One region of the Oribacterium sp. Sow4_G1_1 genome, then DNA from elsewhere that is predicted to be linked to it. Evidence: predicted binding sites of a transcription regulator. Region 1 holds the regulator's gene; each other region holds the start of a gene.
The links. Region 1 encodes Rex, which represses fermentation and respiration genes when NADH is low (regulators of the CRP and FNR family bind a similar motif). Its sites were predicted from a motif close to ATTGTTAANTANTTAACAAT; they were not measured.
Positions count from the first base shown of each region.

Region 2: a site for Rex is predicted at 2,121-2,140, ahead of ACTQ52_RS07305 (flavocytochrome c). Genes of this name have one in related genera too.
Region 3: a site for Rex is predicted at 2,381-2,400, ahead of rsxC (electron transport complex subunit RsxC). Genes of this name have one in related genera too.
Region 4: a site for Rex is predicted at 1,749-1,768, ahead of ACTQ52_RS02880 (phosphotransferase family protein). Genes of this name have one in related genera too.

Region 1 is NZ_JBQKLS010000004.1:14,675-19,605, reverse strand. It holds gene ACTQ52_RS03945 (YebC/PmpR family DNA-binding transcriptional regulator) at 1-431, opposite strand, end outside; gene ACTQ52_RS03940 (NAD(P)H-hydrate dehydratase) at 571-1,533, opposite strand; gene acpS (holo-ACP synthase) at 1,505-1,891, opposite strand; gene ACTQ52_RS03930 (redox-sensing transcriptional repressor Rex) at 1,893-2,549, opposite strand; partial or broken gene ACTQ52_RS03925 (amidohydrolase) at 2,744-3,553, shown strand; gene ACTQ52_RS03920 (adenylosuccinate synthase) at 3,695-4,931, opposite strand, start outside.
Region 2 is NZ_JBQKLS010000009.1:84,885-89,815, reverse strand. It holds gene ACTQ52_RS07305 (flavocytochrome c) at 43-2,028, opposite strand; FMN riboswitch at 2,346-2,469, shown strand; gene ACTQ52_RS07300 (ECF transporter S component) at 2,679-3,269, shown strand; gene ACTQ52_RS07295 (HAD-IIB family hydrolase) at 3,279-4,100, shown strand; gene ACTQ52_RS07290 (SseB family protein) at 4,236-4,931, shown strand, end outside.
Region 3 is NZ_JBQKLS010000012.1:18,917-23,847, forward strand. It holds gene glmS (glutamine--fructose-6-phosphate transaminase (isomerizing)) at 353-2,191, shown strand; gene rsxC (electron transport complex subunit RsxC) at 2,516-3,904, shown strand; gene ACTQ52_RS08575 (RnfABCDGE type electron transport complex subunit D) at 3,904-4,857, shown strand; gene ACTQ52_RS08580 (RnfABCDGE type electron transport complex subunit G) at 4,854-4,931, shown strand, end outside.
Region 4 is NZ_JBQKLS010000003.1:39,478-44,408, reverse strand. It holds gene glgB (1,4-alpha-glucan branching protein GlgB) at 1-1,716, shown strand, start outside; gene ACTQ52_RS02880 (phosphotransferase family protein) at 1,832-2,581, shown strand; gene ACTQ52_RS02875 (tRNA threonylcarbamoyladenosine dehydratase) at 2,771-3,538, shown strand; gene ACTQ52_RS02870 (GntR family transcriptional regulator) at 3,662-4,312, shown strand; gene ACTQ52_RS02865 (L-cysteine desulfidase family protein) at 4,740-4,931, shown strand, end outside.

The sequences.
Region 1 (4,931 bases):
CGGTCGAGGATGATCTGGCCCTTCTCGTCAAACATGAAGGAAACGGCACCCTGCGTTGCGAGTGAGCCGTGGCCCTTCGTAAATGCGGAACGTACATCCGCTGCAGCACGGTTCTTGTTATCCGTCAGAACCTTGACGATGATGGCTACACCATTCGGGCCGTAGCCCTCGTACTGAAGCTCCTCGAAGTTATCCGCATCCATGGATCCGGCTGCCTTCTTGATACCGCTGTTGATGGTGTCGTTCGGCATGTTGTTTGCCTTTGCCTTCGCGATGACAGCAGCGAGCTTGGAGTTGTTAGCTGGGTCAGGTCCACCGGCCTTTACAGCCAGTGCGAGCTCATGGCCGATCATGGTGAAAATTTTGCCCTTTGCGGCATCATTCTTTTCCTTCTTAGCACGGATGTTTGAAAACTTGGAATGTCCTGACATAATACTCTCCTCAATTACATATATAAAATTGATCGATGTTTAAATCAAACTCTAGTACTATAACGTAAAAACGGCGTAGAATCAAGCTTTTCTGACATGTTTGCATCTTAGAACGGCGGGCGGGTCGCAGGAATCATCTTCACGCATGCATCACGATTCCGAGCATGTCCGCCGTTTCCCTGGCGAGTACGCCGTGGGTTCCGTGGATATTTGCGGCCTGTCGTCCAGCTTCTGCATGGAGCAGGACGCCGGTGACGGCTGCGTCGAAGGCCATCCTGCGCCAACGCGTACGCTGTTCTTCTGGCGGGACTTCGTTCAGTGCGTCGATCCGGTCAGCGCGCAGGACGGCATAGACGCCGGCGATGGCACCGGACAGGACGTCGCCGGAGCCGCCTTTACTGAGGGCCGGGCTCGCCTCCAGGTTCTGGAAGGCGTGTCCGTCGGCATCCAGGACGATGGTTTCCGAGCCCTTCATCACGGTTATGGTGCCATGTGCCGCGGCCAATGCTTCCGCCGCGTGGGCCGGGCACTGAAGGATCTCCTGTAGCGAAACCGCAGAGAGGCGCGCCATCTCCATCGGGTGTGGCGTGACGACCACCGGGATCTGCCGTGCGATCTGGTCGACGAGCTGCATGAGCTCCGGACGGACGCTCAGGATATTGAGGCCGTCTGCGTCGATCAGCAGAAGCGGGAATTTCCCAAGCCATTTCGACGGCGCTGCATCACACTGCGCTGCGATGGCCTGCAGCAGCTCGCGAACGAGCGTCACGCTCAGCGCCTCGGTGCCGAGACCTGGCCCCAGCACGAGGATGTCCGCCCAGGAGACATTGGCCTCGGACAGGACCCGGAAATTACTGTCCGAATCGTAGCCGGTGAAGATCGCCTCCAGAAGCAGGGACTGCACGATGAGGCGGTTCGACGCAGGGGTCAGGATGCGCACGAGGCCGGCGCCGCTGCGATAGGCGGCGAGACCGGCGAGGTAAGCGGCACCACACATGCCCTCCGAGCCGGCGGCCACGAGGATCTTTCCGTAGGTTCCCTTATTACTGTCGCTCCGGCGTGCCGGAATCTTCTTAAGATAGGTCGTCTTGTCTGTGTCCATCTGTGCCCTCCAGTATGGCAAATGCGATGACGAGCTCCTTCGTGTCGGAGATCGAGACCTGAATCGAACGTCCGCCCAGCTCGTCATACAGTGTGCGGGCAGCGCCGTGAAGCACGACATAGGGTTTCCCGAGTTCATCCCGGAGCACCTCGACGTCGATCGGGCGGAAGCCGCGGAAGCCGGTGCCGAAGCACTTCGCGACCGCCTCCTTACATGCAAAATCACCGGCAAGCATGGAATCTCTTCCAGATGCCTGCCGGCGCTCATGCTCCGTAAAAATACGAGTCTCCGTGCCTGTTCGCCGGGTACTCTCGATACGGCTGATTTCCAGGATGTCGGTGCCGATACCGATCACCATCTTATGCCTCGTCCTCCGCTTCTTTCCGTCCGTAGGCTTCACCCATACGGTAGCTGAGACGCATCAGCGACTCGGAGAGATGCACGTTCTCGATGACGACATCATCCGGAACCTCGAGATCGACGTGCGCGAAGTTCCAGATACCAACGACGCCGTCGGCGATCAGCTGCTCGACTACCTTCACGGCCGGTGTCTTCGGGATGCAGACCGCTGCCATCTTGACATTGGATGCCTTCACGACCTCATCGATCTTCTCCATCGGAAGCACCTCAACATCGCCTACCCGGGTACCGATAACCGTCGGGTCCTGATCGAAGATAGCTCTTACGATGAAGCCGCGCTTTCGGAAATTTGTATAGTTCGCCAGTGCCTGTCCTAAGTGACCGGCTCCGACGATGATCATCTCATGCTCCTCATCGATGTTCAGGATCTTCGCGATCTCATCATGCAGATTTCGGATGTTGTAGCCGTAGCCCTGCTGACCGAAGCCGCCGAAGTTATTGAGGTCCTGACGGATCTGCGACGCCGTGAGCTTCATCCGCTTACTTAATTCGTTCGACGAAATGCGCTCGATCCCCTGATCCATGAGATCCTCGAGATATCGATAATATCTAGGAAGTCTCTGGATAACCGCCTGTGATATTTCTTTCTTTGCCATGTTAATACGCTCTCCTGTGATATGATTTTGTAGATATTGCATACAAAATCATAGATTTCGTTCTAAATTATACAATCCTGTGAAATAGATGTCAAAGGCAAGTTGTAGAATTCTTAACAATTATATTGTTAAATAAGTATAAATAATAATCTTTTGTTTTCTATATTTTACAAGCACTTCCGCTGCCCTGTATAATGGGCTCATCAAAAAACGGAGGTGCTTTTAATTTGAAGGAAAGATTATTTCAAACGATCGATGGCGTTCGGGAAGAGCTGATCGCGATGGCCGACGATATCTTCGATCACCCGGAAACCGGCATGGAGGAGTTTCATGCCCTTGACGTTCTGACACAGTGGCTTATGCGCGAAGGCTTCGAGGTCGAAACCGGCATTGCGGGTGTCCCGACCGCATTTAAGGCCGTCTTCCACCACGGGAACGGCGGCCCGAACATCGGACTGCTCTGTGAGTATGACGCGCTTCCAGGCCTCGGACACGCCTGCGGTCATCATCTGCAGGGTCCATCCATCCTCGCTGCGGCGAAGGCATTGAAAGAAGCAGACCTGGACCAGGCCTATACCATCACGGTCTACGGAACCCCTGCCGAGGAAAGCATCAGCGGTAAGATCCAGATGATCCGGAACGGCTGCGATTTCACCGATCTCGACGTGGCCTTCATGATGCACGGCGGTCCGAATACGCAGGTGGATGTGAAGTCGCTCGCGAACTCGAAGTATAAGGTAATCTACCACGGCACCAGTGCGCACGCTGCGCTCCGCCCGGAAAAGGGTCGCAGTGCGCTGGATGGCCTCATCCTCGCCTTCCAGGGCGTTGAGTTTTTACGTGAGCACGTCGCATCCGACGTGAAGATCCATTATACAGTCACCAACTGCGGCGGCACACCGGCCAATGTCGTGCCGGCCTATGCGGAGGCGAGCTTCTACGTGCGTTCCTATAACCGCGCTTACCTCGACAACGTCTGCACACGCTTCGAAAAGATTCTCCAGGGCGCGGCGATGATGACCGAAACCGAGGTGGAAATCATCCGCGAGAAGGACATCGTACCCCTTCATCTATACCCACAAAAACGAGGCGCCCATTGCAGTGATGCAATGGGCGCCTCGTTTATACTAGTATTTGTCACGCGATCAGATCTTCGGGGTTCTCTTCAGAATCTCGTGTCTCTCCGGACCATTGGAAACCATGGTGATCGGGGTCTCGATGTGCTTCTCGATGAAGTCGATGTAGTTCTTACAGTTCTCCGGAAGCTCGTCATAGTTCTTGATGCCGCGGATGTCGCAGTTCCAGCCCGGCAGGGTCTCATAGACCGGCTTTGCCTTGTTAAGGAGCGGTGTAACCGGGAAGTCGGTGGTTACCTTACCATCGATCTCATAGCCTACGCAGACCTTGATCTCCTTCAGGTAGCCGAGTACATCGAGGACGGTCAGTGCGACCTCGGTCGCGCTCTGAAGCTGGCAACCATACTTCGAAGCGACGGCATCATACCAGCCGACTCTTCTCGGACGTCCAGTGGTTGCACCGAACTCACCCTTATCGCCACCTCTTCTACGAAGCTCATCTGCCTCCTCACCGAAGAGCTCGGAAACGAAATCACCGGCACCGACTGCGGAGGAATATGCCTTCGTTACAGCGACGATATCCTTGATCTCATATGGAGGGATACCGGCACCGACGGCACCATAGGCTGCGAGTGTGGAGCTGGAGGTTACCATCGGATAGATACCGTGATCCGGATCCTTCATGGTACCGAGCTGACCCTCGAGCAGGACGGTCTTACCTTCCTTCAGTGCCTCACGCAGGAACTTCGAGGTATCGGTCACATACGGTGCGATCATATCTCTCTGACGATGCATCTCCTCGAGGAGCTCGTCGTAGTTGATCTCCGGTGCATGATAAAGCTCACGCAGGATCGCATTCTTGATTTCGATGACCTTGTGCAGACGATCCTGAAGGACCTCCTCATCGAAGAGCTCGCTTACCTGAAGACCGATCTTCGCATACTTGTCAGAGAAGAACGGTGCGATGCCGGACTTCGTGGAGCCATAGCTCTTACCGGCGAGTCTCGCCTCCTCGAGTGTATCGAACAGAACGTGATATGGCATCATAACCTGTGCACGGTTGGATACCAGGATCTTCGGGGTCGGAACGCCGGCGTCGACGATGGACTTCAGCTCTGCACAGAACCTCTCGATATCGAGTGCCACACCATTTCCGAGTACGGATGTGGTGTGATTGTAGAATATGCCGCTCGGCATAAGGTGGAGTGAGAAACGACCATAATTGTTGATGATGGTATGGCCGGCATTTGCGCCACCCTGGAAACGTACAACGATATCCGAGGTCTCGGCAAGCACATCGGTGATC
Region 2 (4,931 bases), on a different contig from region 1:
ATATCTGCAAAGCCGAGCGGCTTATGCGTTCTGTTTTCTGCCTTATGCAGCAGCCTTGGTCTCGGCTGGAGTCTCAGCGGTGCCAGCATGGGCAGCAGCGTTCTGACCTGCGATACGGCCGAATACGGTGAAGTCTGCAACTGCGTTTCCGCCGAGACGGTTTGCACCGTGTACGCCTCCGGTAACCTCACCGGCAGCATAAAGACCTGGGATCACAGCATCCTGCTCATTCAGAACCTCGGTGGAGGTGTTGATCTTTACACCACCCATGGTATGGTGAACACCAGCGGTAACCTTGATTGCATAGTATGGAGCAGTGTCAAGCGGCTCTGCGAAGGAGGTACGGTTGAAGTCTGGATCCTTCTTGTCAGCGACATAGCCATTCCACTTCGTCATGGTCTCCTCGAAAGCAGCAGCGTCTACGCCCATCGCCTCTGCGAGTGCCTTGTAATCCTCACCGGTAACGGTGTAGCCCTTCTTGATGTAGCCCTGGATAACGGCAGAAGCGTCTACCATCTTCTGGTCTACAACGAGCCATGAGTAGGAGTCGGTCTGTGCGATCTCTGCAGCAGATACGACATCACGTGTACCAACCTCATCGATGAAACGCTGACCCTCGGCGTTTACGAGGATCGCACCGTCACCACGGAGACCCTCGGTGATGAGTGCAGCGGTGTCATACTGAACGGTCGGGTGAATCTGGATCTGATCCATATCGACGGTAGCAGCACCGACCTCGGTTGCCATCTCGATACCCTGACCCTGGATTCCAGGTGCGTTGGTGGTCATAAAGCCCTTGAGCTCCGGCTTGTACTGCTCAACCATCGCAAGGTTTGCACCGAAACCACCAGATGTAAGAACAACAGAAGCAGCATTTACAGTTACGCTGTTGCCGGTCTTACCGGTTGCGTGGATACCAACTGCCTGATCGCCATCCATGAGGATCTTGTCAGCCGTTGTGTCGAGAAGAAGAGTGATGTTCTCACGATCTTCGATGTTCTTCTCGAGGATCGGGATGAGGTAAGCACCGACAGCGAGGGTCTTGCCGTTCTCATCGACCGGACGGTGGATACGCTTTACGGAAGCACCACCGAAAGAACCAACGTTGTGCATCTCTGCGCCGATGGTGTCGAGCCAGTCGATCGCATCTGCAGACTCACTGCAGAGGGTCTTTACGAGATCGAAGTTGTTCAGGCCCTTGCCACCGATCATGGTGTCCAGCTCGAAGAGCTCTACAGAATCGAAGTAACCGGTCGGGTTTGCCTGATAATCTGCGTACTGCTTCTCGACGGTCTCTGCAAGTGCGGTGATGTCCGCGTTATCTGCGTACTTTTCCTTCGCAGTTGCAAGCTTCGCCTCTACACCGGCATCCTCACCGAACTCGTTCTCATCCTGCCACTTGGTCTTCGCAGCATTGAGACCACCGGTTGCACGTACGGAGTTACCGCCGACCATCGCCTGTGACTCTACGAGCACAACGGTCTTACCAGCGTCTGCTGCCTCGATCGCTGCCGTCATACCGGCACCGCCGGCACCGACGATAACGACGTCTGCGTCGAGTGTCTGATCCTCTGCCTTCGCAGCAGTGGCGATCTCGTTCTCGAAATCAGCCGGATCGAAGCCCGCGCTCTTGATCGCTGCCTTTACAGCCTCGATGATGGCGTTGGATGTATTGGTCGCACCGGAAACGGCGTCTACCTTTACGCTGTTGTTCTCGATCATCTTGCCCGGAATCTCCGCGATGGCCTTATCACCGATACCCTCGGTCTCCTGCTGCTCGGTAACCTCGATCTTGTAGAGCTTATCCTTTGTCATGGTAACCTCTACCGTTACGTCACCGTTGTTTCCCTTCGCTGTACCGGTCGCGGTCACAGCGTCTGCAGGAATCTCGCCTGCTGCCTCTGTCGCAGCAGCGGTCGTCGCTGCCTCTGTCGCAGCTGCCGTCGTCTCGGTCTTGCTGGAACCACACGCTGTCACCAGAAGGCTGGCAGCTGCTGCGAATCCAAGCACCAGATTCATTTTTTTCATGTCTTTTTCCTCTCTCTGTTTCTGCCAATGCTTCCACTTGACACCGGAGCCTATACGTAGTGGAGCGGCATAGATGCGCGCATCCGGCTCCTTTTGATATTTTTTTATCATTGGCGTGGACTACTATAGCATAGAGTAAATTTTTAGTAAATCTATTTACTTACGAAATTAGCTTTAGTAAGTAAAAAAAGTTGTGCTTTTTAAATAAGCGCCTGTGTCAGCAGCAGGCGGGCGGCGCTGGATGTAGACATTGGCCCCTGGAGAAAAAGGGCTTGCGCATCGCGGTGGCATTCGCTAGAATGTAGACGTAATCAAAAATAGTTCTTCAGGGCGAGGTGTGATTCCTCACTGGCGGTAAAGTCCGCGACCCTGCTCACCCGGGCAGGCTGAATCGGTGAAACTCCGGTACCAACAGTATAGTCTGGATGGAAGAAGAGTGTAGTGATGACGATATCTCTGTCCCTGAGTGTATGCTCAGGGACTTTTTTATGCTGGCAGCGGGTTGATCCCGGCGGGCACAGCGATTTTACGTCGCCTCCTTACTCACTTGAAGAATCACGCGTGGCTTTCTGCATGGGACTTGGGCCTGCCTGACGCAGTCCCGGCGTGCCGGAAGAAACGCAGTACACGAAATGTGGAGGAGAAACATCATGAAAGACGTAAAAAACACCCGTTACATCGCCGCGGTCGGTATCCTGTCCGCGATTGCCTTCGTGCTTCAGCTCATCGAGATCCCGGTCCCGATGTTCATGCCGACCTTTATCAAGTTTGACTTCTCGGATCTGCCGGCCCTGATCGGTGCCTTCGCGTATGGTCCGGTCGCTGGTATCCTGATCGAGCTCATCAAGAACCTCCTGCACTCGATGGCTTCCCAGAGCTTCGGTGTCGGTGAGATCTCCAACTTCATCCTCGGTGCCGTGATGACCGCGGTGGCCGGTGGCATCTACCAGCATAAGAAGACGAAGCAGGGTGCCATCCTCGGTTCCCTCGCCGGTGCTGTCGTGATGGGCCTCGTATCTGTTCCGTCCAACTACTTCGTTGTGTATCCGGTTTACTACAACTTCATGCCGGAGGAGGTCATCCTCGCAGCCTACCAGGCACTCATCCCATCGATGAAGAGCATCCTTCAGTGCCTCCTCTGCTTCAACCTTCCGTTTACGATCGTGAAAGGACTTCTTGACGTAGTGATCACATTTGTTGTATATCCTTATATCAGTCCGATTCTTCACGGAAGGAAATAATAGGTATATATGAAAGCACTGTTTTTTGATGTGGATGGCACACTGATCGATGAAGTAAAGCACGAGATCCCGGCGAGCACACTGGAAGCGCTCCGTCGCACACGTGAAAAAGGCAATAAAGTATTTATCAATTCAGGACGTACCGTCGGAATGCTGAAGCGTATCATGGAGATGGTCGAGGTCGACGGTTTCCTCTGTGGCTGTGGCACGGAGCTGATCTATGAAGGAGCGTCCATTTATTATAAGAAGCTTTCGGTGGAGATGAAGCAGCGCATCAAGGACGCATCCGACCGCTATGGTGTCCTCGTACACCTCGAGGGGCAGCATGGCTGGCACTGTCAGCCGTCAGAGAAGCTGCTCCGGGACCATCCGAGATATCAGGCACTCTATGAGAACCTCGCGGGCTTCATCGGAATGGAAGGCGGCATCGATCCGACGCCGTACGACGGGGAGTACGAGATCTCGAAGTTCTGCATCGAGACGGATGACGGCGCCGAGTCCGGACATCCTTCGGATATGGAGGGCTTCCGGGAGGCGTTCGGAGATGAGTTTATCATCATCGACCGTGGACATGGCTTCTATGAGAATGTACCGATCGGGCACGGAAAGGGCGCGGCGGTCGATCGTATCCTCGATTATCTCCATCTGACGCGGGCGGATGCGTACGGCTTCGGCGACAGCTCGAACGACGAGGAGATGTTCCGGGCAGTCGGCCACCCGGTCGCGATGGGACAGCATGATCAGGTGCTCGAGGCCTATCATCCGTTCATCACGAAGCGGGTCGAGGAGGATGGGATCTTCTATGCGATGGAGCAGCTCGGGCTGCTGTGAGGTTCCGGAAGAGGTATGTACGAAACAGGTGCATACCTCTTCTTTTTTTGGTATAATTAATAGTTGTGCGATATTTTATGATATCTGTAAACGATGACATCATGCATTCGGACCATCGTGGTTAGGAGAAGAGACATGGCATTATTTGATTTTTTTGGAAGTAAGCGGAAGGCCGAGGCCGAGCAGAAGATAGAGGAGCAGAAGCAGGAGCAGCATGACGAGGCGGTGGCGCGTCAGCGGGAGGAGCATCCGGAGATGCACTGGCCGGTGATCACGCCGATCAACATGTTCGTGAAGAAGCCGGGCGAGACGCCGGCGGCGGGTTCAGCTGGATCAGGTGCGAACACAGCCGCGGGCAGTGAAAATGCGGCGGCAACGGCGAGCACCGTAAATGCAGGAAATGCTGAGCATACTGCCGAGGCTGCCAACACCGAAAATGCCGGAACGACCGCAGCTTCCGCAGCGACCACTGCGCAGCCGCAGCCGACGATTCTTTCGGATCCGCTGACGCCGGAGCGGAAGGACGAGGTGGGCGCGCTCGTGTATGAGCCGACACTGAAGCCGGATATGCTGAAGGAGCTGAATCTCCAGGAGACGCTTTTCCTCGAGGCGGCCCTTCTCATCGCCCACAAGCAGCATCCGCTTGACAACTACGATCAGAATCGTCAGGTGATCCGTAATCACTTCCTCGACATGGTCCGCGCGCAGGAGAAGATCTATGTGCTCTATGACGCACGCACCGGCTATCCGCTGCTCGACGGCAGCTTCGTCCTCATGTACCTCGACAAAGAGCATGCAGAGATCGCCGCGAAGCTCTATGCAGAGCAGCTC
Region 3 (4,931 bases), on a different contig from region 1:
AATGGATCCTTCCGTCTGGAGACCGGTGATCCATTAGCGCCAGGACCGTAAAGGTCGACGAGGATGACAGTCATCGAAAGACTCGGCGGATGCTGTCACGGAGTAGTGATCGTAAGAGGAAAAAGAAAAAGCGGAATCAACACCGTAACAGAAGTTTCCCCACACTGAACAACACCCATACATCCACAGGGCATGCACGCTGCATGCCCCTGTTCTGTACCCACCGCAGCGGCACTGCATGCTATGCGGGCAGCAGAAACACCCGGCAGACCTCCCGGTGATGCCCGCCCTGCTTTCCTGTGCAGAACGCCCGTCGGATGCATGCGTCTGATCAGTGAGAGGAGATTTTTTTATGTGTGGAATTGTAGGATATGTAGGACAGCAGCAGGCAGCACCAATTCTTCTGAACGGCCTTTCGAAGCTCGAGTACAGAGGCTATGACTCAGCCGGCATCGCCGTGCGGAACGAGCAGGGCGAGATCGAGGTCGTGAAGGCAAAGGGACGCCTGAAGAATCTGATGGAGAAGACGAACGACGGCAAGGCGATGAAGGGCACCACCGGCATCGGCCACACCCGCTGGGCGACCCATGGCGAGCCATCCGAGACCAACGCCCACCCGCATATGAGCTTTCATCATAAGGTGGTCGCGGTTCACAACGGCATCATCGAAAACTTCCAGGAAATCAAGGATAAGCTCCTGAAGAAGGGCTATCAGTTCTACAGCCAGACCGATACCGAGGTCGCCGTCAACCTCGTGGACTACTACTATGAAAAGTACGGACAGGGACCGATCGACGCGATCGCACGGGCAATGATGCGGATCCGCGGCTCCTATGCCCTCGAATTCATGTTTATGGACTGCCCGGGGGAGATCTACGTCGCCCGGAAGGATGCACCGATGATCATCGGCGTCGAAGAGGGCGAGACCTATGTCGCCTCCGATGTACCGGCGATTCTCAAGTACTGCAAGAACGTGTACTATATCGACAATTCCGAGATCGCGAAGCTCACCGCCGGAAAGGCCGAGTTCTTCAACCTCGATCAGGAGCCGATCGAGAAGGAGCTCGTCGAGATCAAGATGGATGCGCAGGCCGCCGAAAAGGGTGGCTTCGAGCATTTCATGATGAAGGAGATCTATGAGCAGCCGAAGGCTGTCCGTGATACGATCACTTCCGTCGTAAAGGATGGTCACATCGATCTGTCCGCCGTCGGCCTCAGTGATGAGGAGATCCAGAAGATTTCGCAGATCTATATCGTCGCCTGTGGCTCTGCCTACCATGTCGGTGTCGTGACACAGTACGTGATGGAGGGCCTCGCCCGGATCCCGGTGCGTGTGGAGCTCGCCTCCGAGTTCCGTTACCGGAACCCGATCCTCGATCCGAACGGCCTCGTGATCATCATCAGCCAGTCTGGTGAGACTGCCGATTCGCTCGCCGCACTTCGTGAAGCGAAGGCACGCGGCATCCGGACCCTCGGCATCGTCAATGTCGTCGGTTCCTCCATCGCGCGCGAGGCGGATAACGTGTTCTATACCCTCGCCGGACCGGAGATCGCGGTCGCTACGACGAAGGCATACTCCACCCAGCTCATCGCCGGCTACACCCTCGCCATCGAATTTGCGAAGGTACGGGGCGAGCTCGAGGATGAGCGCTATGCGGCGCTCATCACAGAGCTCGGAACACTGCCGGAGAAGATCGAGCGCATCCTGCTCGATAAGGAGCGTATCCAGTGGTTCGCCGCGAAGCAGGCCAATGCGAAGGACGTGTTCTTCATCGGCCGTGGCATCGACTATGCGATCGGACTCGAGGGCTCGCTCAAGCTGAAGGAGATCAGCTATATCCACTCTGAGGCCTATGCGGCCGGTGAGCTGAAGCACGGCACCATCTCCCTGATCGAGAAGGGCATCCTGGTGGTCGGCATCCTGACCCAGCCGGAGCTCTTCGAAAAGACCGTGTCGAACATGGTCGAAGTGAAATCCCGTGGCGGCTACCTCATGGGCCTCACAAGCTATGGAAACTACAGCATCGAGGATACCGCAGACTTCACCGTCTACGTACCATCGACGGACCCGTACTTCGCGACCAGCCTCGCCGTCGTACCGCTCCAGCTGCTCGCCTACTATGTGAGCGTCGCCAAGGGCCTCGACGTCGATAAACCGAGAAACCTCGCGAAATCCGTCACCGTGGAGTGAGCGGAGCCGAAGCACGGTCCCGTCTCACCATCGGATTCCATGAACCGGGCGCTCGGAAACCGCATGCGTGCAGTTCCGCTGCTTCTCATGCAGAAGAAAGCAGCGGTAAATCTTTAAGAAAAAGTCACCAGACCGGAGAAAAACTCCGAGTTGGTGACTTTTTCCAGTTATTGTCAAATTTTTGTTTATTATGTCATAATTTTAACAAATTTTTTGTTGAAAACATGCACAAAAAGGCGTACATTCGAAGAAAATTCGTTGTCGAGCCTCGCGAATTTGATATAATATATCAGTCTATGATTTTATTTTAGGAGGTATGTGAACATGGGTGTTACCACTTTTAAAGGTGGCGTCCATCCCTATGACGGCAAGGACCTCGCCAAAGATCAGGCGATCGTCGAGCTGAAGCCACAGGGACTCATGGTCTATCCGCTTTCTCAGCATATCGGTGCACCGGCGAAGCCGGTTGTAGCGAAGGGGGATCGTGTCCTCGTCGGACAGAAGATCGCTGAGGCCGGTGGATTTATTTCCGCACCTGTCATCTGCTCTGTATCAGGTACTGTAAAGAGTATCGAGAAGAAGCTGACGGCCGGCGGAGCCATGGTAGACGCAATTGTAGTAGAGAACGACCAGCAGTATGAAGCGATCGAGGGTTTCGGTCAGGCGAGAGACTATACGAAGCTCACGCGTGACGAGATCGTGAATATCGTAAAGGAAGCCGGTATCGTCGGACTGGGCGGAGCAGGATTCCCTACCTCCGTGAAGCTGGCACCGAAGAACATCGATAAGATCGATTATTTCCTCGTAAACGGTGCCGAGTGTGAGCCTTACCTCACCTCCGACTATCGCATCATGCTCGAGGAGCCGGAGAAGATCATCGGCGGCCTCAAGGTCATCCTTTCGATTTTCCCGAACGCGAAGGGCGTAATCGGTATCGAGGACAATAAGCCAGAGGCTGTCCGCACGATGACGGAAGCCGCAAAGGGCGAGTCCAACATCGAGGTTGTGGCACTGAAGACCAAGTATCCGCAGGGTGGTGAGCGCCAGCTGATCTATGCGATTACGGGTCGTAAGATCAACTCCGGTATGCTTCCGGCAGACGCAGGCTGCGTCGTGGACAATGCTGCCACCATGCTCGCCATCTATGAGGCCGTTTGTGAATCGAAGCCGCTCGTTTCGAGAATCCTCACCGTCACCGGTGATGCGATGGCAAAGCCGGGCAACTTCCGCGTGCCGACCGGTATGAACTACCAGGAGATCGTGGATCAGGCCGGTGGCTTCAAGACTGAGCCGGAGAAGATCGTCTGCGGTGGACCGATGATGGGTATTCCGCTCTTTAAGCTGGATATCCCGGTAGCGAAGAACTCGAGCTCCATCCTGGCATTCGCACATGATCAGGTTTCCCATGAGCCGACCACAGCCTGCATCGGCTGCGGCCGCTGTGTTTCCGCATGCCCGGAGAACCTCATGCCGACCATGATGTTCAAGGCTGCACTGAAGAAGGATACCGCCCGCTTCACAGCGCTCGAGGGCATGGAGTGTCTCGAGTGTGGTGCCTGCGCATATGTATGCCCGGCGAAGCGTCCGCTCACCCAGGGCTTCAAGGAGATGAAGCGCCGTGTCGGTGCGGAGCGTAGAGCTGCCGCTGCAAAGGCAAAGGCTGAAGCAGAGGCGAAGGCCGCTGAGAAGAAAGCGGAGGAGGTACAGAAATAATGAGTAAGCTTTTAAATCTTTCCTCAAATCCGCATATTCGTGACAACGTAACGACTGCGGAAATCATGCGCGATGTCTTCATCGCCCTGATTCCGACGACCCTGTACGGTATCATCCAGTGGGGCTTCAACGCTGCACTCGTATGTATCCTGACGGTCGCTGCTGCTGTAATTTCCGAGCTTGTGTATGAGAAGTGCATGAAGCTGCCGATCACCATCAAGGACTGGTCCGCTGCGGTTACAGGTCTCATCCTTGCGCTCAACTGCCCGCCGAATATCCCGGCATGGATTCCATGTCTCGGTGCTGTCTTTGCTATCATCATCGTAAAGCAGCTCTATGGCGGCCTCGGTAAGAACTTCATGAACCCGGCACTCGCTGCCAGATGCTTCCTGCTGATTTCCTTCGCAGGTAAGATGACCAGCTTCACCGGTGTCGGCGCAGATGCACTTTCCGGTGCAACCCCGCTTGCCTTCATGAAGACGAATCCGGATGCGATCGCCAAGGTCGACCTCGGTGCTGCCTTCCTCGGACGTATCCCTGGAACCATCGGTGAGGTTTCGAAGCTCTGCGTACTGATCGGTGCAGCCTACCTCATCATCCGTAAGGTAATTTCTCCGAAGATCCCGCTGATCTACATCGGAACCGTTGCCGTATTCACGCTGCTTTTCGGTGGTCACGGCTTCGACCTTTACTATCTCGCCTGTGAGCTCTGCGCCGGTGGACTGATCTTCGGTGCATTCTTCATGGCGACGGACTATGTTACATCCCCGATCACCCCGCTCGGCCAGATCATCTTCGCGATTATGCTTGGTATCCTGACCGGACTGTTCCGTCTCTTCGGTGGCTCCGCAGAGGGTGTTTCCTATGCCATCATCATCTGCAACATCCTCGTGCCGATGATCAATGTGCATACCGTACCGAAGGCTTTCGGAAAGGAGGGCGCTAAGAAATGAAGAAAGATTCATTTATGAAGGACGCGCTTGTCCTCGCACTGATCACACTGATTTCCGGCTGCTGCCTCGGTGGC
Region 4 (4,931 bases), on a different contig from region 1:
GTGGAGGCGAACTATATGCTTCCGCTCGAGACCAGCGGCATCTACGAGGGCTTCATCGAGGGCATGGGCTTCGGTGAGATCTACAAGTTTGCGATTCATACACAGCGTGGCGACATCCTGTATAAGGCAGATCCGTATGCATTTTCCGCAGAGTTCCGTCCGGGTACGGCATCGATGACCGCGGATCTCTCGGGGTATGGCTGGGGAGACCAGAGCTGGATGAGTACGCGCGCGAAGACCCCGACCTTCGCACAGCCGATGGCGATTTATGAGTGTCATCTCGGCTCCTGGCGGAAGAAGAACCGCGAGGAGAAAAACGGCTTCTATACCTATACGGAGGCGGCACATGAGCTCGCGGAGTACTGTAACGATATGGGCTACACCCACGTGGAGCTGATGGGAATTGCAGAGCATCCGCTTGACGCCAGCTGGGGATATCAGGTGACCGGCTATTTCGCACCGACGAGCCGTCATGGCTCTCCGAGGGAGTTCATGTACCTGGTGGATTATCTTCACCAGCATGGCATCGGCGTGATCCTCGACTGGGTACCGGCACACTTCCCGAAGGATGCGCAGGGACTGGCGGATTTCGACGGTACCCCGACCTATGAGTATGCCGACCCGCGGAAGGGTGAGCATCCGGACTGGGGCACGAAGATCTTTGATTACGGTAAGAATGAGGTACAGAACTTCCTCATCGGAAACGCGTTGTACTGGTATGACGAGTATCACATCGACGGACTCCGTGTCGATGCGGTGGCGTCCATGCTCTACCTCGACTATGGCCGCAAGGATGGCGAGTGGGTACCGAACAAGTACGGCGGAAACGGAAACCTCGAGGCCATCGAGTTCTTCAAGCATCTGAACTCCATCATCCTCGGTCGGAAGGACGGCAGCATCATCATCGCAGAGGAGTCGACGGCATGGCCGAAGGTGACGGCGGCGCCGGAGTATGACGGCCTCGGCTTCACCTACAAGTGGAACATGGGCTGGATGCATGACTTCCTCGACTATATGAAGCTGGATCCGTACTTCCGTAAGGGGGCACATAACAAGATGACCTTCGGTATGAGCTATGCTTCCTCCGAGAAGTTCATCCTGGTGCTGAGCCACGACGAGGTCGTCCATCTCAAGTGTTCGATGATCAACAAGATGCCGGGTCTCTATGAGGATAAGTTCCGAAACTTAAAGTGCGGCTACCTCTTCATGTTCGGTCACGCCGGCAAGAAGCTTCTCTTTATGGGACAGGATTTCGCACAGCTTCACGAGTGGGATGAGAAGGTCGCCCTCGACTGGTACCTCACCGAGGAGCCGGAGCACAGGGGCGTGCAGAATTTCATGCGTGATCTCCTCCATATGTACCGGAAGTACCCGGCGATGTGGGAGCAGGACGACAGCTGGGAGGGCTTCGAGTGGATCAATGCGGACGACGCCGACCGCTCGATCTTCAGCTTCATCCGGAAGGATCATACCGGAAAGAACAGCCTTGTCTTCGTCGTCAACATGACCCCGGTGGAGCGTCCGGACTATGCGGTCGGTGTTCCGACGCGCGGCCGTTATACGCTGATTTTCGATGAAAACGGCGCCGTCAGCTCGAAGGACGGACGGAAGAATGCCTACCAGGCGAAGAAGGGCGAGTGTGATGGAAGACCATACCACGTCGCGTACCCGCTCCCGGCGTATGGCTGTGCCGTCTTCCGCTTCCAGTATCATTGAGCCGGTATAGATAAAAAGTTATAACGGGAAAATTTGTTATTAATTTAACAAATTTGTATTCCTTTTATCATGAAGTGTAGTAAAATAGACTCATACTTAAAAAAGGAGAACAACTATGGCTAGAGAATTATTATCGAAAAAAGCGGGCAAGAGTGTTTATCGCGATGGTGATAAGATTCTGAAGATTTTTGAAAAGTCGTTTGACAAGTCAGAAGTTTTTCATGAAGCCTTCGCCCATGCACGTGTAGAGACCATCGAAGGCCTCCATGTACCGAAGATTCTCGGAATCTACGAGGAGGATGGCCAGTGGGTGATCGAGCGTGAGTACATCGCCGGTAAGACACTCGAGGAGCTCATGAAGGAGCATCCGGAGAAGAAGAACGAGTACATCGCACAGATGGTCGATCTTCAGATGCTGATGTTCACGAAGAAGGCTCCGCTGCTTCAGAAGCTGCGCGATAAGCTGACCTACCAGATCAATGGCCTCAACACCATCGATGCAAGCACGCGTTATGAGCTCCTGACCCGTCTCGAGTCCATGCCGAAGCACTTCAAGCTCCTGCACGGTGATTTCCGCCCGGATAACATCATCGTCGCAGAGGATGGCACGATGTACCTCATCGACTGGGTACATGCCACCCAGGGTAACGCAAGCGCCGACGTAGCGAGAACCTACACGACACTCTACCTCGAGGATCGGGATGCGGCAGAGCAGTACTATCAGGATTTCTGCGCGAAGACCAACACCGACAAGGGCTATGTGCACAAGTGGCTTCCGATCGTCGCCGCTGCGAACCTTACGAAGCAGCGTCCGGAGGAGAAGGAGATCCTCGAGAGCTGGCTCAATGTCGCCGACCTGATGTAATCCGCACCGCCTTCGGCACCGGTAGCATAAGCGCACGGTCCGAAGACCTGCAGTTCTGATTGACAGACATCCGAAAAACAGAATATGATAAGAAGCGCTGACGTGATAAACGCCAGCGCTTTTTTGAATTTTAGAATTTTTTAATGGGGTCAGACCCCCTTACGATTTTCTTACGAAAGAGGAGAATTTATGCCAGATCAGTTTTCGAGAACCCGTCTCCTGCTGGGCGCAAAGGCCGTGGATGTCTTACAGCACGCCCGTGTCATCGTCTTCGGTGTCGGCGGCGTCGGTGGTTTCGCAGCCGAGGCCCTCGCGCGTGCCGGCGTCGGTACGATCGACCTCGTGGATAACGATACCGTCTGTCTTACGAATATCAACCGTCAGATCATCGCCACCCACCAGACCGTCGGGCGCTATAAAACCGAGGTGATGGCGGAACGCATCCATGACATCAACCCGGATTGCGTCGTCCATCGACACGAGTGCTTTTTCCGGCCGGAAACCAGTGCGGAATTCCATTTCGAGGAGTATGATTACGTCATCGATGCGGTCGATACCGTGACGGCGAAGATCCAGCTCGTCATGGCCTGTCAGGCAGCCGGTACGCCGATCATCAGCAGCATGGGCGCCGGTAATAAGCTTGATCCTACGAAATTCCAGGTCGCGGACATCTATCAGACCTCGATCGACCCGCTCGCCCGCGTCATGCGCAGAGAACTGAAGAAGCGCAATGTGAAGCATCTGAAGGTCGTATACTCCACGGAAGAAGCATTGACCCCGCTCGTGGAAGAGGAGGATCCTGTCTCCGCCGAGGAAATATCACCGGATGTCGAGCACATCAGCGGGCGCCGCTCGACCCCGGGCTCCGTCGCGTTTGTACCCTCCGTCGCCGGACTGATCATCGGTGGAGAGGTGATCAAGGACCTCACGAAGGAAGCGCAGAGCGCATTACGTTAAATATGCATGAATTTTTCACAGATTTTGCATGGAAAGCTGTACATACAATTCGTAAAAAGCATGATAAGATGATAACAGTATTTTGTATCCGTGATAGAGCGGATGCATACGTATGGGGGGAAAATGAGAGCACCATCAAATCTGAAGGATTTCGTATATAAAAGTATAGAGGCGGATCTCTTGGCCGGAAATCTGCATTCCGGAGATATCATCAATGAGAAGGATCTGGTGGAAAAGTACGGCGTAAGCAAGTCACCGGTGCGCGATGCGCTGATCGCGATGTGTGCCGATGGTATCCTGAAAAGCATCCCGCGTTATGGATATGAAGTGATCACCTATTCGGTAGAGGATGTTTACTCCATGCTGCAGTTCCGTTTCGTTCTGGAAAGTGGATTTATAAGTCGTAAGATTGATACACTGACGGAACGTCAGCTGGATGAACTCGAGCAGCTGAATGAAGACTGCAAGAATGATGAGAGCACACCGTTTGAGCATTGGGCAGCAAATGAAACCTTCCATCTGAAACTTATGAGCTTCTGGCATAATGACTATGCGCTGCAGGAGCTTCGCCTTACGATGAACCGCCTGACCCGTGCATATGCACAGTTTTACTGGAACAGCAATCGGGATGTGCTGCTGTCAAAGGATACCGAGCATCATACCGATATTATTAAAGGTCTTCGGAAGAAAGATGCTGATATGGTTATCGAATTCATCCGTCTCGACCTCCATAACTTCGGTGGCTTCGAGGATTTCTTCCTCCAGGCACGATAAGCGGAATACGAATAAAAGAGCGATATACCGCCGGACAGAGAAGCGAAGCTTCTTCGTCCGGCGGTTTTTCGTAAGAGCTATTCGAGACGTGAACGAATGGCAAAAAGAGGGGAGGCATCATGAAAAACAGTTATTTAAAATTTATGACGATTCTGCCATCTGAAAGGCTATATATCGGATGGATGAAAGTCTTGCGTTTGGACAGAATTTACAAAATATTTATAAATATTTGTCAGTTATTTGGGTGTTCAGACAATATTCTTTGTGATAGTATGTAGTCATGCGTGCTGGTAATATCAGTAGTATGGTTAATACTATGAACAAAAAATGCGGATTAAGAGTGTTCATTTATCCTGCACTGCATATGATCAGTAGGCTGTCCGAGGCGTTCCCGGGTGGCAAAGAAAAGGAGGAAAAGCGTATGAAGCTGAGTGAAAGTGAGTACAAGAATTACACAGCAATCTTACGTGCGGAGCTGATTCCGGCGATGGGCTGCACGGAGCCAATTGCGATCGCTTATGCGGCAGCCGAGGCCCGGAGACTCTTGGGAGAGATGCCGACGCGCATCACAGTAAACTGCTCCGGTAACATGATCAAGAATGTCAAGGGCGTAACGGTA